DNA from 3 places in the Pseudoalteromonas sp. SR41-1 genome. Region 1 is predicted to be linked to each of the others. Evidence: predicted binding sites of a transcription regulator. Region 1 holds the regulator's gene; each other region holds the start of a gene.
The links. Region 1 encodes LexA, which represses DNA repair genes until DNA is damaged. Its sites were predicted from a motif close to TACTGTATNNNNATACAGTA; they were not measured.
Positions count from the first base shown of each region.

Region 2: uvrD (DNA helicase II) is a predicted target of LexA. The motif match lies at 2,645-2,664, and genes of this name have one in related genera.
Region 3: ruvC (crossover junction endodeoxyribonuclease RuvC) is a predicted target of LexA. The motif match lies at 2,557-2,576, and genes of this name have one in related genera.

Region 1 covers NZ_JACJEK010000022.1:69,712-74,182, reverse strand. The annotation lists gene H5118_RS17500 (hypothetical protein) at 1-221, opposite strand, end outside; gene H5118_RS17495 (hypothetical protein) at 535-915, shown strand; gene H5118_RS17490 (PaaI family thioesterase) at 916-1,356, opposite strand; gene lexA (transcriptional repressor LexA) at 1,524-2,141, shown strand; gene coxB (cytochrome c oxidase subunit II) at 2,625-3,767, shown strand; gene ctaD (cytochrome c oxidase subunit I) at 3,767-4,471, shown strand, end outside.
Region 2 covers NZ_JACJEK010000004.1:4,316-8,786, reverse strand. The annotation lists gene nudE (ADP compounds hydrolase NudE) at 1-287, opposite strand, end outside; gene yrfG (GMP/IMP nucleotidase) at 349-996, shown strand; gene H5118_RS04145 (dUTP diphosphatase) at 1,012-1,635, opposite strand; gene H5118_RS04140 (YacL family protein) at 1,716-2,084, opposite strand; gene H5118_RS04135 (hypothetical protein) at 2,201-2,425, opposite strand; gene uvrD (DNA helicase II) at 2,729-4,471, shown strand, end outside.
Region 3 covers NZ_JACJEK010000027.1:34,659-39,129, forward strand. The annotation lists gene H5118_RS18845 (ABC transporter ATP-binding protein) at 1-4, shown strand, start outside; gene H5118_RS18850 (ABC transporter permease) at 1-2,495, shown strand, start outside; gene ruvC (crossover junction endodeoxyribonuclease RuvC) at 2,625-3,149, shown strand; gene ruvA (Holliday junction branch migration protein RuvA) at 3,152-3,769, shown strand; gene ruvB (Holliday junction branch migration DNA helicase RuvB) at 3,777-4,471, shown strand, end outside.

The sequences.
Region 1 (4,471 bases):
TTAACCACCTGAGTGGCAATATCGTCAAGGGAGGCAACATAATCAGCCTGCGTAAATGGGTTATTAAGAGTACGTGTTGCAAGATGCTCCCCATGAACTTTATCAAGAGGGATTGCACTCATAATTAAACCACCTAGTAACCATGCTAAAATTTGTAGTGCTAATAAATATCCTAACCATTTATGTAACTTGCGAGCATGTTTAAATATTTTTTTATTCATGTTTTAGTCTTATTATTTTTAGAGGCTAGTTTATTACATTAATGGGATAAGTTACTGCGACATTTTGTCGCAGTTTAAACTATAGCTTACTGTAATCATTTAAAAATAAAAAAGATTACACTTAAATTCCTAACATGACTTATCTGTTTAATTGAGCTGGATGTTTGATATCCAGCTAGCTTTAAATGCTAAAAAATACTTAAAAGCTGCGAAATATCCATATAAAGTGGTTATTAGGGCATAGTTGATTTGGTATAACGGTAAAACTGCGTTAAAGTTTGCAATGAAATTATTAGAGGATAAATACGAAACGATGTCGGAAATTCAATTTTTAAATGTAGATCTTGAGCTTGAATCAAAGCAAGATATTAGTTTGCTAGTGGCGGACTTGAAAAAAGTCGCGACGATTTTACATTATGACAAAGACGAATACCGTCAACTAGCGCGTATTGAAGCTACAGGTGAGGTGAGCACACCTGATAAAGCCATAAACCATATATGTGAGCTTATTGAATCGTGTTCGCGTAACGCGCTAAAGCAATGGTTAAGCTGTTCACGTAGAACGTTTGATATTGGTTTTGAATCAGGGACTTCTCCTAAGTGCTTTAATCAAGCCTTAGATGCAGATACATTATTGCGTATATCTGCGATTGGTGCGGGTATGGAAATTACCATTTACCCAATCGAAAAGTAACTATCTTCGCTCTACGACTGCTGCGGTCATTTTTGATACGCAGCACAGCTCATTGCGGCTATTTGTAATTTTTATTTCCCACACTGAACTACGTTTGCCAATATGAAACGCTCTTGCCGTTGCTGTTAAAGTGCCGTTGCGAGATGCTTTTAAATGACTTGCGCTAATCTCCTGTCCTACACAGTAAAATTTAGTAAAATCGACAACAAAGTTAGCGGCATAGCTGGCAACTGTTTCGGCAAGTACAACGTTAGCACCGCCGTGAACCATCCCCATTGGGTTATGATGCTCAGGAATTGCCGGCATTGTGGCAACCAAATAATCATCGCCAATTTCTGTGACTTCTATCCCCATAGTTTTCATTAATGTTCCTTGGCCATTAATGCCTTGTTCTAACTGCTTGCACAGCTCTAAGGTGATGGGCTGGTACCAAATACTCATAATGTCTCCTTTGCATTTTTAATCATTTATAAACTTAGCTTTAGTTATATCCCTAAAATGTACACAAGTGAAATTACTTTAGCTATTTTAAGGCTTAATTTAAATTTGCGATTTTTATTTAACTGTATATACTCACAGTTAAATGTACTGTATGGAAAACCAGTTGTATGCGACCATTAACGAACCGCCAAGCTCAAATACTCGAACTAATTAAAGTTTTTATTAAAGACACTGGTATGCCTCCTACACGTGCTGAAATAGCGCAAACATTAGGTTTTAAAAGTGCCAATGCTGCTGAAGAACATTTAAAAGCACTTGCTAAAAAAGGCGCAATTAAAATGAAACCAGGTGCAAGCCGTGGTATTCAATTAATTGAAGAAGAAGAGCCAGAACAATTAGGTTTACCGCTTATAGGGCGTGTTGCTGCTGGTTCACCTATTTTGGCGCAAGAGCACGTTGAAAGTCACTGCAAAATCGATCCATTAATGTTTAAACCGGCTGCAGATTTTTTACTACGCGTTAACGGTATGAGCATGAAAGATATTGGTATTATGGATGGTGATTTACTTGCTGTACATCGTACTCAAACCGCTGAAAATGGACAAGTTGTTGTTGCTCGCCTAGACGAAGACGTAACTGTAAAACGTCTTGAGAAAGCGGGTCGTAAAGTATTACTTCATGCTGAAAACGACGATTTTGACTCTATTGAAGTAGATCTTGAGAATGAGTCTTTTAATATTGAAGGCTTAGCCGTTGGCGTTATAAGAAACGCTGATTGGATGTGACTTTAAAAATAGCTTTTAAACAAGCAGTTTTATAAATGCGTACTAATTAGTACGCATTTTTGTTTTAAAATTTGTACTAAAAAATAGGGCGTAAACAGCCCACTGACTATTTAAGCTGTAAACTTTTTTGCACTTATATTTCTCCCCTCCGAATGCGTTAAACCCCTTTGTTTTGCTCATATTTTGAACTTCCTGTTGCCCAGTTGATTACCGATTTTTATTAATTATTCAATATCACCTGATTGTTTTTTATACTAAAACTTGCTTGTTGTTCGTTTTTTAGCTAATTGTTAATGTGCTGAGCTAATAATAACTCACAGCTTTTTAGTTTTGAGAACACACAATATACACAAACTCGTTGTTGGCGCAGCAAAACCAATCAATATTAAATAAGATTGGCTAAAAAAATAAAAATAACGAATTGGCGTTTAAGCCGTATGCCTCTTCGCTTTGCATTCGCAATAGCATCAAAGGAGCCGTCACATGGGTAAACTGACCTCTACCTTGTGGCTTATATTATGTGTTTTTTCGCACCCAGTTTTGGCTAACAGCCAATACAATATGCGCAAAGGCGTAACCGATATAAGCAATAATGTATATCAGCTGCACATGACCATATTTATAATATGTTGTGTGATTGGGGTGATAGTGTTCGCAATTATGTTTTGGGCACTTATTCATCACCGTAAATCTAAAGGGGCTGTACCTGCCCAATTTCACGAAAGCACTAAAGTAGAAATACTTTGGACTGCAATTCCGTTTGTTATTTTAATTGCTATGGCAGTACCAGCCACTAAAACCCTAATTGCAATGGAAGATGCCAGCAAAGCTGATCTCACTATTAAAATTACGGGTTCGCAATGGAAATGGCATTATGAATATATGGGCGAAGATGTAGAGTTCTACTCTATTTTATCTACCCCGCAAGATGAAATCGCGAATCTTGCAGATAAAAATCCTAACTACTTACTTGAGGTTGATAAGCCTCTTGTACTGCCAATAAATCAAAAAGTACGATTTTTAATGACTTCTGACGATGTTATTCACTCTTGGTGGGTACCTGATTTTGCAGTTAAAAAAGATGCGAACCCCGGCTTTATAAACGAAACATGGACGAACATAAACGAAGAAGGTACTTACCGAGGCCAATGTGCTGAGTTGTGTGGTAAAGACCATGGCTTTATGCCCGTTGTGGTGGTCGCTAAATCTGAGGCTGATTTTAAAACATGGCTTACAGATGCAAAGCAGGCTAAACAAAAAGCAGCATTAGCAGATGCCGCATTACTTGATAAAACCCTCCCAAAAGAAGAATTAATGACTTTAGGCGAACAAGTATATATGGCTAATTGTGCTGCATGTCATCAACCTACTGGCATGGGGTTACCGGGCGTATTTCCTGCACTTAAAGGCAGCCCGATAGTGCTTGGCGATATAAAAGATCACATTGATGTAGTTATCCATGGACGACCCGGTACGGCAATGCAAGCTTTTGCCAAGCAGTTATCTATAAAGCAATTAGCTGCGGTTATTACTTATAAACGTAATGCGTGGGGTAATGATACGGGTGATGTTATTCAACCGAGTCAAATACAGACGGCACTTGATGCCAAAGTGGAGGCGAACTAATGAGTAGCATAGTAGAACAACCTAACGCCAATGAAGCTCATCATGCTCATCACCCAGCTAAAGGTTTTAAACGCTGGCTTTACACAACTAATCATAAAGATATAGGTAGTTTATATTTAATTTTTTCGCTGACCATGTTCTTAATTGGTGGCGCAATGGCTATGGTGATCAGAGCTGAATTATTTCAACCAGGTTTACAGTTGGTCGACCCTCACTTTTTTAATCAAATGACCACAGTGCATGGTTTAATTATGGTGTTTGGTGCGGTTATGCCCGCCTTTACAGGCCTTGCTAACTGGATGATACCACTCATGATTGGCGCGCCAGATATGGCATTGCCAAGAATGAATAACTGGAGCTTTTGGATTTTACCGTTTGCGTTTCTAATCCTATTGGCATCGTTATTTATGCCTGGTGGGGGGCCTGCATTTGGTTGGACTTTTTATGCACCACTGTCCACAACATACAGTAATGATAATACTGCATTGTTTGTATTTGCCGTACATATTATGGGAATTAGCTCAATAATGGGCGCAATCAATGTGATTGTAACCATAGTGAACTTACGTGCCCCAGGCATGACATGGATGAAGTTGCCCTTATTTGTATGGACGTGGTTAATTACTGCCTTTTTATTAATAGCCGTAATGCCAGTGCTTGCAGGGGCTGTCACTATGGTACTTACCGATAAGTATTTTGCGACC
Region 2 (4,471 bases), on a different contig from region 1:
TTAGCAGCTTGCTCTGGGGTTTCGCCCGGATCGATTAAGCCTTTAGGAAAACCTAACTGGTAATTGTTTGTGCCCGCACAGTATTCACGTACAAGTAGTAACTCATTATCTGCACTTAACGGAACAATCATCACTGCTCCCCGGCCACCGCCGCGAATTCGCTCATACTGGCGCTCTTCGTTATTAGAAAACTTTAACTCTAAAGACTCCACAGTAAACAGGCGACTTTTAGCAACAACATTGTTACTGAGGATTTGTGGTGGTGTTGGGTGCTTTTTCTGTGTCATTGGCGTTAATTTGCTATCATGGCAGTTAGTTCAATAATAAACCTTATAAGTTGAAATTCCTATGTTAAATTGGTCAAAAATCGATACCGTTTTGCTCGACATGGATGGAACATTACTCGATTTACATTACGACAGTCATTTTTGGCTTAACGTTATCCCTGCGCAACACGCATTAGCTAGAGGCATTAGCCTAGATGCAGCTAAAGCAGATATTTTAAAACGCTATCAAGCTGTGAGCGGCCAAATACAGTGGTATTGTTTAGATTATTGGGAGCAGCAATTAAACTTGCCTATAATGGAGCTTAAACGAGAGTCTCAGCATTTAATTAAAATGCGCGAAGACGTACCTCATTTTTTAACCGAGCTTAAAAAAGCAGGCAAAGAGTTAATTTTACTTACCAACGCCCACCCTGAGAGTGTCATGCTGAAATTTGAGCATACAGCGATTGATAACTACCTAGATGGTGTAGTGTCTACTCATGAATATGGAGTAAGTAAAGAGCAGCAAAGTTTGTGGCACCAAGTACAAAAAGACTTAGGGTTTAATAAGCAGCGCACTTTGTTTGTAGATGACAGTGTGCCGGTATTAAATGCCGCACGAGAATACGGCATCGAGCACTTACTGGCAGTTGCTAACCCTGATAGCCAACAACCACATAACGAAATAGCCGATTACCTGAGTGTTACCGACTATCGTAAGATTATTTAACTCAGTTTACGTGGGCTAGATTTTTGGGTAACGCGCTTCAAGGCCTTGGTATACTAACTTTGCAAAATCTGCATGTTCTGTATCAAGGCTTTTAACTACTTCAACTAAATGCTCGTTATCTTCTTGCCCGTTCCATTCTTTAATATAGCTACCATCTTTGTAGCCGTGATCTTGGCGGAAAAAGTTTAACGTATTTTTACCTACGTAGCCGCGATATAAATCATCAATATCCATACCCATTTGCGCCATACAGCCGGCAAAGGCAGCGGCATTAAACGTTTTATCTGCAACGGCGGAAGCCGCTAATATTTCTAGCGTTTGTTTAAAGTCATCCGCTTGTTGAGCATTACTAAGCTCAGCTTCAAGTTGCTTTGCTAAGTCTTCGTAGCTAGTTTTGCCGTCAATTCTAAGCGATAGACCAAAATGAAAAATATCAACCAACTCTAAAATAACTTGTTCAGTATCTGGTGTTTGTTTTTTCCACCATTTCCAACCATGATGATCCAGCATTTCAGCGCACTCAACCCAAATAGCGCGGTACCATTCGAATCCTTGAGTAAACCATTGCTCATGTACTTTAGTGTTCATGGCGTTTTGCATTTCTAGCATAACTACTAGCTTGTTTAAATTGGCAGACATATTCATTCCTGTCGTTTTTGATTAGTGTAATAGTACAGATAAAGGAAGCTTAACGCATCAGCACTATCTTAATATGTAGTTTACTTTGAGCCGCTAAATTCAGCCCATGAATCAATTAAATCAATGAAATCTTCAAAGCCACAACCACTACTTAAACCATTTTCTTCAAGCGCTAAATCGTCATCTTGATACGCTATTAGGTCTTCACTGTCTTGATGAAGCGCATGGGCTTCAAATAGTGCTTCGTCTTTGGTTAATATTAAATCTATTTCTTGGCCTTTTAGCGTTAGCGGCTCATAGCTTGAACTCACCGATGCAATAAGCGCTTGAACCATAGCTACTTTGTCTTTGCCTATTTCTTCGTTTAGCCAGCGACCAATAATAGCGTGTTCACTACTTATTTTAATACGTAGCCCACTAATAGGGTCGCGAATAAATTGATATTCCATAGGATTTGCCTGTAAATCTTTAATTGCGTAATTATATACGTAAACGCCCGCAAACCACAGGACATATAAAGTAAAATAGCGCCACAAGGGCGCTATTTTATTCAACTTTAAAGCAGTTAACTTCGCGATCTATAACGCGCTGCGTCAATAATCGACCATAAGTACATAATAGGCACTAGTACAAAACCTACAAGCACATAAATTAGTGCGTAACTTATTATAATAGCGAGTGCAAAAAATATAGCCGCTAAAATACGCCCTTGCACTAACTGCCCTAAACCAGGAAAAAATATATTACATAATGCTGCGATTACGTTACCGCCAGAACCTTGATCTGCCATACTAACCTCTGTATTTATTTGATTTTATAATTATTTACTTACACACTCTATGCCAATTTATTAAAGCTTACAAATCAAATAGTTAAATTAGTCTAGATTTAGAGAGTTAGTAAATTTTGCTAACTTTAGGTCAAATTAGCAATTTTTATTGTGCGTTTACGCTTTTTTGTTTGTTCAAAAAATTATCAAGTTACTCGTTTTTAAGGCTATTTTATAAATAGCTGTTTATAAAAACAGTATTTTATTTAGCCTAGCAAAAACACCTGTTATACTGCCCACAATATTGATTAAAAAGGCGTAACGATGGACGTTTCACAATTACTCGATGGCTTAAATGACAAACAACGCGATGCCGTTGCAGCCCCACTACAAAACATGCTGGTATTAGCAGGTGCTGGGTCTGGTAAAACACGAGTGTTAGTTCATCGTATTGCGTGGCTTATGCAAGTTGAGCAAGCATCTGCTTACAGTATTTTTGCCGTAACCTTTACTAATAAAGCGGCTAAAGAAATGCGCAGCCGCGTTGAAGAAACACTAAAAGCCCCTGTAGGTGGTATGTGGATTGGTACGTTCCATGGTTTGTCGCATCGTATTTTACGTGCTCATCACCGTGAAGCTAACTTACCAGAAGCCTTTCAAATTTTAGACTCTGACGATCAACTTCGGATGATCAAGCGCTTATTAAAATCGATGAATATCGATGATAAAAAATGGCCCGCCAAACAATTTGGCTGGTACATCAGCGCTAAAAAAGATGAAGCACTTCGCCCTAAAGATATTCAAGCATACGATATTAACGAGCAAATGATGCTGCGTGTTTACGCCGCCTACCAAGAGGCCTGTGATAGAGCAGGCCTAGTAGATTTTGCCGAAATATTACTACGCAGCTACGAAGTGTTAAAAAATAACCCAACGTTACTGCGTCATTATCAGCAACGCTTTGCACATATGCTCGTAGACGAGTTCCAAGATACAAATACCATTCAATATGCTTGGTTAAAGTTACTTGCAGGCGATACAAGCAGTATCATGATTGTAGGCGACGATGACCAAAGTATTTACGGTTGGCGCGGTGCTAAAATCGAAAATATTAAACGATTTTTAACTGACTTTAGCGCAGAAACCATTCGTCTTGAACAAAACTACCGTTCAACAGCAACTATTTTGAAAGCGTCTAATGCATTAATTCAAAATAACTCAGAGCGTATGGGTAAAAGCTTATGGACCGACGGTAACGATGGCGAGCCAATTTCTATTTATGCGGCATTTAATGAGTTAGACGAAGCACGCTTTGTAAGTAGCAAACTACGAAGCTGGTTAAATGCAGGTAATGCCCTACAAGATGCCGCAATTTTATACCGTAGTAACGCGCAATCTCGTGTACTCGAGGAGGCCATGCTGCAAGAAGGCTTAAAATACCGTATTTATGGGGGTATGCGATTCTTCGAACGACAAGAAATTAAAGATGCGTTGTCGTACTTACGCCTAGTAGGTAATCGTCAAGACGATGCCGCGTTTGAGCGTGTAATTAATACGCCAACACGCGGTATTGGCGATAAAACATTGAGCCATATACGCGATTGTGCACGAGCAGAATCGTTACCGCTTTGGTATGCCGCAAAAGCAATTGTAGAACAACAGCATTTATCTGGTCGTGCTTCTGGTGCAGTAAGTAAGTTTGTAGAACTCGTTGAACAAATAGAAGATAAAATTAGCGACCTAACTTTGCATGAGCAAGCCAAGTACACAATTCAAACCTCAGGCTTAATGGCAATGTACCAAGCCGAAAAAGGTGAAAAAGGCCGTGCTCGCGTAGAAAACTTAGAAGAGCTAATTAGCGCATGTGATCAGTATGAGCTGCCTGAAGACGAAGAGTACAGCTCACCTTTACAAGGCTTTTTAGCCCATACGTCACTTGAGTCAGGTGAAGGACAAGCAGAAGAGCACGAAGACGCCGTACAAATGATGACGCTTCACTCAGCTAAAGGCTTAGAGTTTCCGCTAGTGTTTATGGTAGGCGTAGAAGAAGGCATGTTCCCTTCTCAG
Region 3 (4,471 bases), on a different contig from region 1:
TTAAGTTAGCGCTTAAGTTATTTTCGCGAGAATTTCGCCGTGGTGAGCTCACGGTTATAAGCGCAGCTATCGCCCTTGCTGTTTTAACCGTGCTTACACTGTCGATGGTTACTGAGCGAATAGGGCAAAGTATTGCGCAAAAAAGCAGTGCTTTTATTGCAGCAGACCGTGTACTTGCAAGCGACCATGTTCTGGACACCGCTTTTATTACTCAAGCACAGAGCCAAAATTTAAAAACGGCGCAAATGGTGTACTTCGACACTATGTTGTTTGCCGATGATGAAATGCAGTTTAGCTCAGTAAAAGCGGCATCTAATGCGTACCCGCTAAAAGGGCAGTTAAAAGTTAAAGATACCCTAACCGGTGAAACTAAAGTTGCTAATAGCGGACCAACGCCGGGTAATGTGTGGCTAAGTGAATCGGTATTTTACAGTTTAAATATTGATATAGGCGCACAAGTAGAGCTTGGCGCGGCACTATTTAATGTTTCAAAAGTTATTGTAGAAGAGCCAGACGCGCCATTTAATGTATTTTCAAGTAGCCGCCGTGTGCTTATTAATATTGACGATGTGGCAAAAACTGAAGTTGTGCAGCCGGGTAGTCGTGTTTATTACCGCCAACTTTATGCAGGTAGTGAGGCCGACATAAATAGCTTTTACGAGTGGCTTAAACCACAAATGAAAGAAAACCAACAATGGTATGGCGTTAAAGACCGCCAATCACCCATTTCAAACAGCTTAAACCGCGCAGAGAGCTTTTTATTACTAGCCGGCTTATTAGGTATTATTTTAGCCGCAGTGGCTATAGCTGTTTCAGCAAAACGTTATTGTGAACGCCAATACGACCCAGTAGCGATGATGAAAACGCTAGGCGGTAGCCGTTCAATGATCCGCAAAATATACATGCTCCATTTATTGCTTGTATGTGCAATGGCGGTAAGTATTGGGCTGTTAATTGGTTATGGCTTGCAAGAAATAGCAACAAGTTACTTATCAAAAAGTATGGGCACAGAGCTGCCTTTAGGTGGCTTTAAACCTTGGCTGGTGGCTATAAGCACTGGCGTAATTTGTGCCGTTATGTTTTCTATTAAACCATTATTTGATTTATTTGATATTCCACCGCTTAGAGTTCTGCGCCGTAACTTAGGCGACAAGTTGGCAGTAAGTCGTGTGCATTTAGGTATGAGTGCGTTAACCGTGTTTTTATTAATGTGGTTATTTAGTAACAACATAAAAATAACGCTTATTTTGTTTATATCAACACTTGCGCTAATTGGTGTGCTGTTTTTAGTATCTAAATTAATATTTGGTGGTGGTCGAAAGCTAGGATTAAAGCCAGGTAACAGTTGGTCGCTTGCAATTGCATCTATCCAAAAGCGTGCAAATGTGAACGCGGTACAGTTAATTAGTTTTTCGTTAGCGATTAAATTACTGCTGTTTTTAGTGGTACTTAAAAACGACATGATATCTGATTGGCAGTCGCAACTTCCAAGCGACGCGCCTAATGCGTTTTTAGTTAATATTACGCAAAATGAGCTTGAGCCAATTAATGAATATTTAGCACAAAAAGATATTCAAGTATCAGAGTTTTATCCAACTATTCGTGGGCGCGTAAATGCTGTGAACGGCGAGTTGGTAGCGCGCTCTGTATCGCTGCAAGACAACGAGAAAAAAGACGAAGAAGCACGTGCAGGTATTGGCCGCGAGCTAAACCTTACATGGCTTAAAGATGTGCCTGACCAAAATGAAGTAACACAAGGCTCGTGGTTTGGTGACAATGCGATGGCTGAGGCTTCAGTAGAGGAGTCGATGCTTGAGCGTTTAGATGTTGAGATAGGCGATACGCTTACATTTTTAATTGGTTCGCAGTCGTTCGACGCTAAAATCACCAGTGTGCGCAAAGTAAATTGGGCCACGCTTAAACCTAACTTTTTTATTATTTTAAGCCCTGATGTACTTGCAGATTTTCCCGCGACGTATATTTCGTCGGTACGTATAAATCCAGATCAAAAACGTGACTTTAGCCAGTTATTACGTACTTACCCTACTATTACAGCCATTGATATTGATAACTTTGTTAAGCAAATACAAACTACTATTTCGCAAGTATCGCTCGCCATTGGCTTTGTACTTGCAATTGTTGTGCTGTGTGGCGCGCTTGTACTTATATCACAAGTGCAAGCTAGTTTAGGTGAGCGTATGCAAGAAATTGTCATACTGCGAACGCTTGGCGCTAAAAGCCGATTAATTAAAAACGCGACCCTGTATGAGTTTTTATTACTAGGCGGTTTAGCTGGTTTAGTGGCTGCATTTTTTAGTGATATAGCGCTTTTGATTGTGCAGCAACAAATGTTTGATTTAGCAGGTAAGTTACACCCACATATATGGATTATAGGGCCGGTAGCTGGCGGCGTATTTGTGGCAGGTTTAGGTTATTTAATGATTGCCCGAACACTTAAACAAAACACCCAAGGATTAGTGCGTGCCCTAGGGTAAGCTTAAACTAACATGCTCTGTAAATGCCCACCTAGTACGTGGGCATTTTTGTTTTTCTTTGTACTGGTAATTTATACAGTGCTCTGGCATTATTAGCGTAATTTAAAAATAATAACAATGGAGCGCTGTTTGGCCATCATTTTAGGGATCGATCCTGGTTCACGTTTGACCGGATATGGTGTTGTTGCCCATCAAGGTTCTAAATTTACATACTTAGGCAGTGGCTGTATTAAGTTAGCCGATCATCCTTTTCCGGTTAGGCTTAAAATGATCTACCAAGGCATTACACAGCTTATTGAGCAGTTTTCGCCAGAAACCTTTGCCATTGAAAAAGTATTTATGGCGCACAACCCCGATTCAGCTTTAAAACTAGGCCAAGCTAGAGGCGCTGCGATAGTTGGCGCTGCGATGGCCGACTTACCCGTATTTGAATACTCAGCTAGGCAAATTAAGCAAGCAGTAGTAGGCAACGGTGGCGCAGATAAAACACAAGTGCAACACATGGTAAAAAATATTTTAAAACTACCCGGTACGCCACAGGCCGATGCAGCTGATGCACTCGCTATTGCGATTTGCCACGCCCACTCAGAACAAAATTTAATTAAACTAGCGGGTAGCGCAAGCAAAACCGTTAGAGGACGTCTAAGGAAATAACTATGATAGGCCGCTTAAATGGTATTTTAGTCGAAAAACAGCCACCAGAAATATTACTCGAAGTAAGTGGTGTCGGTTACGAAGTACAAATGCCAATGACCTGTTTTTACGATTTACCAAAAATTGGTGAAAATGCGATTGTTTACACTCACTTTGTAGTGCGTGAAGATGCTCAACTATTATTTGGTTTTAATAATAAAGTTGAACGTGCCTTGTTTAGAGAGCTATTAAAAGCAAATGGCGTAGGGCCAAAACTTGGCTTAGCTATTTTATCGGGCATGTCGGCAAAACAATTTGTAAGTTGTGTAAATAACGAAGACTCAACATCGCTTGTTAAATTACCCGGTGTAGGTAAAAAAACAGCCGAGCGTTTAGTACTCGAAATGAAAGACAGACTAAAAGATTGGGGCAATGATTTATTTACACCATTTAGCGACAGCGCAGTAATAGAGCCAATGAGCGATGCGACAATTGCTAATAATGCAGCGGATGATGCCGTATCGGCACTGCTTGCATTAGGTTATAAATTGCCACAAGCTCAAAAAGCAGTAAAATCGATAAGTAAACCCGATATGTCTACTGAGGTTCTTATTAGAGAATCTTTAAAATCTATGTTGTGAGTAACCCATGATTGAAGCGGATCGCTTAATTGATGCGACTGAAAAAACAAATGAAGACTCTATAGATCGTGCAATAAGACCAAAACTTTTAGCCGACTACAGAGGCCAGCCTCATGTTAAGCAGCAAATGGAAATTTTTATTGAAGCTGCGCGAACTCGTGGTGAAGCGCTCGATCATTTATTAATATTTGGCCCACCTGGGCTTGGTAAAACCACGCTTGCAAATATTGTAGCCAATGAATTACACGTAAGTATTAAAACAACATCAGGCCCTGTACTTGAAAAAGCAGGCGATTTAGCTGCTCTACTTACTAATTTAGAAGAGGGCGACGTACTGTTTATCGATGAAATACACAGGCTAAGCCCGCAAGTTGAAGAGATACTGTATCCCGCAATGGAAGACTACCAGCTTGATATAATGATTGGTGAAGGCCCAGCTGCGCGTTCTATTAAATTAGACTTACCTGCATTTACACTCATTGGTGCAACCACACGAGCAGGCTCGCTTACATCGCCACTGCGTGACCGTTTTGGAATTGTGCAGCGATTAGAGTTTTATTCTGTAGAAGATTTGTCGCACATAGTAGGGCGCTCTGCACATTATCTTGGTTTAGAAATGTGTGACGATGGCGCTACCGAAATTGCCCAGCGCTCACGCGGCACACCACGTATTGCAAACCGCTTATTACGCCGTGTACGCGA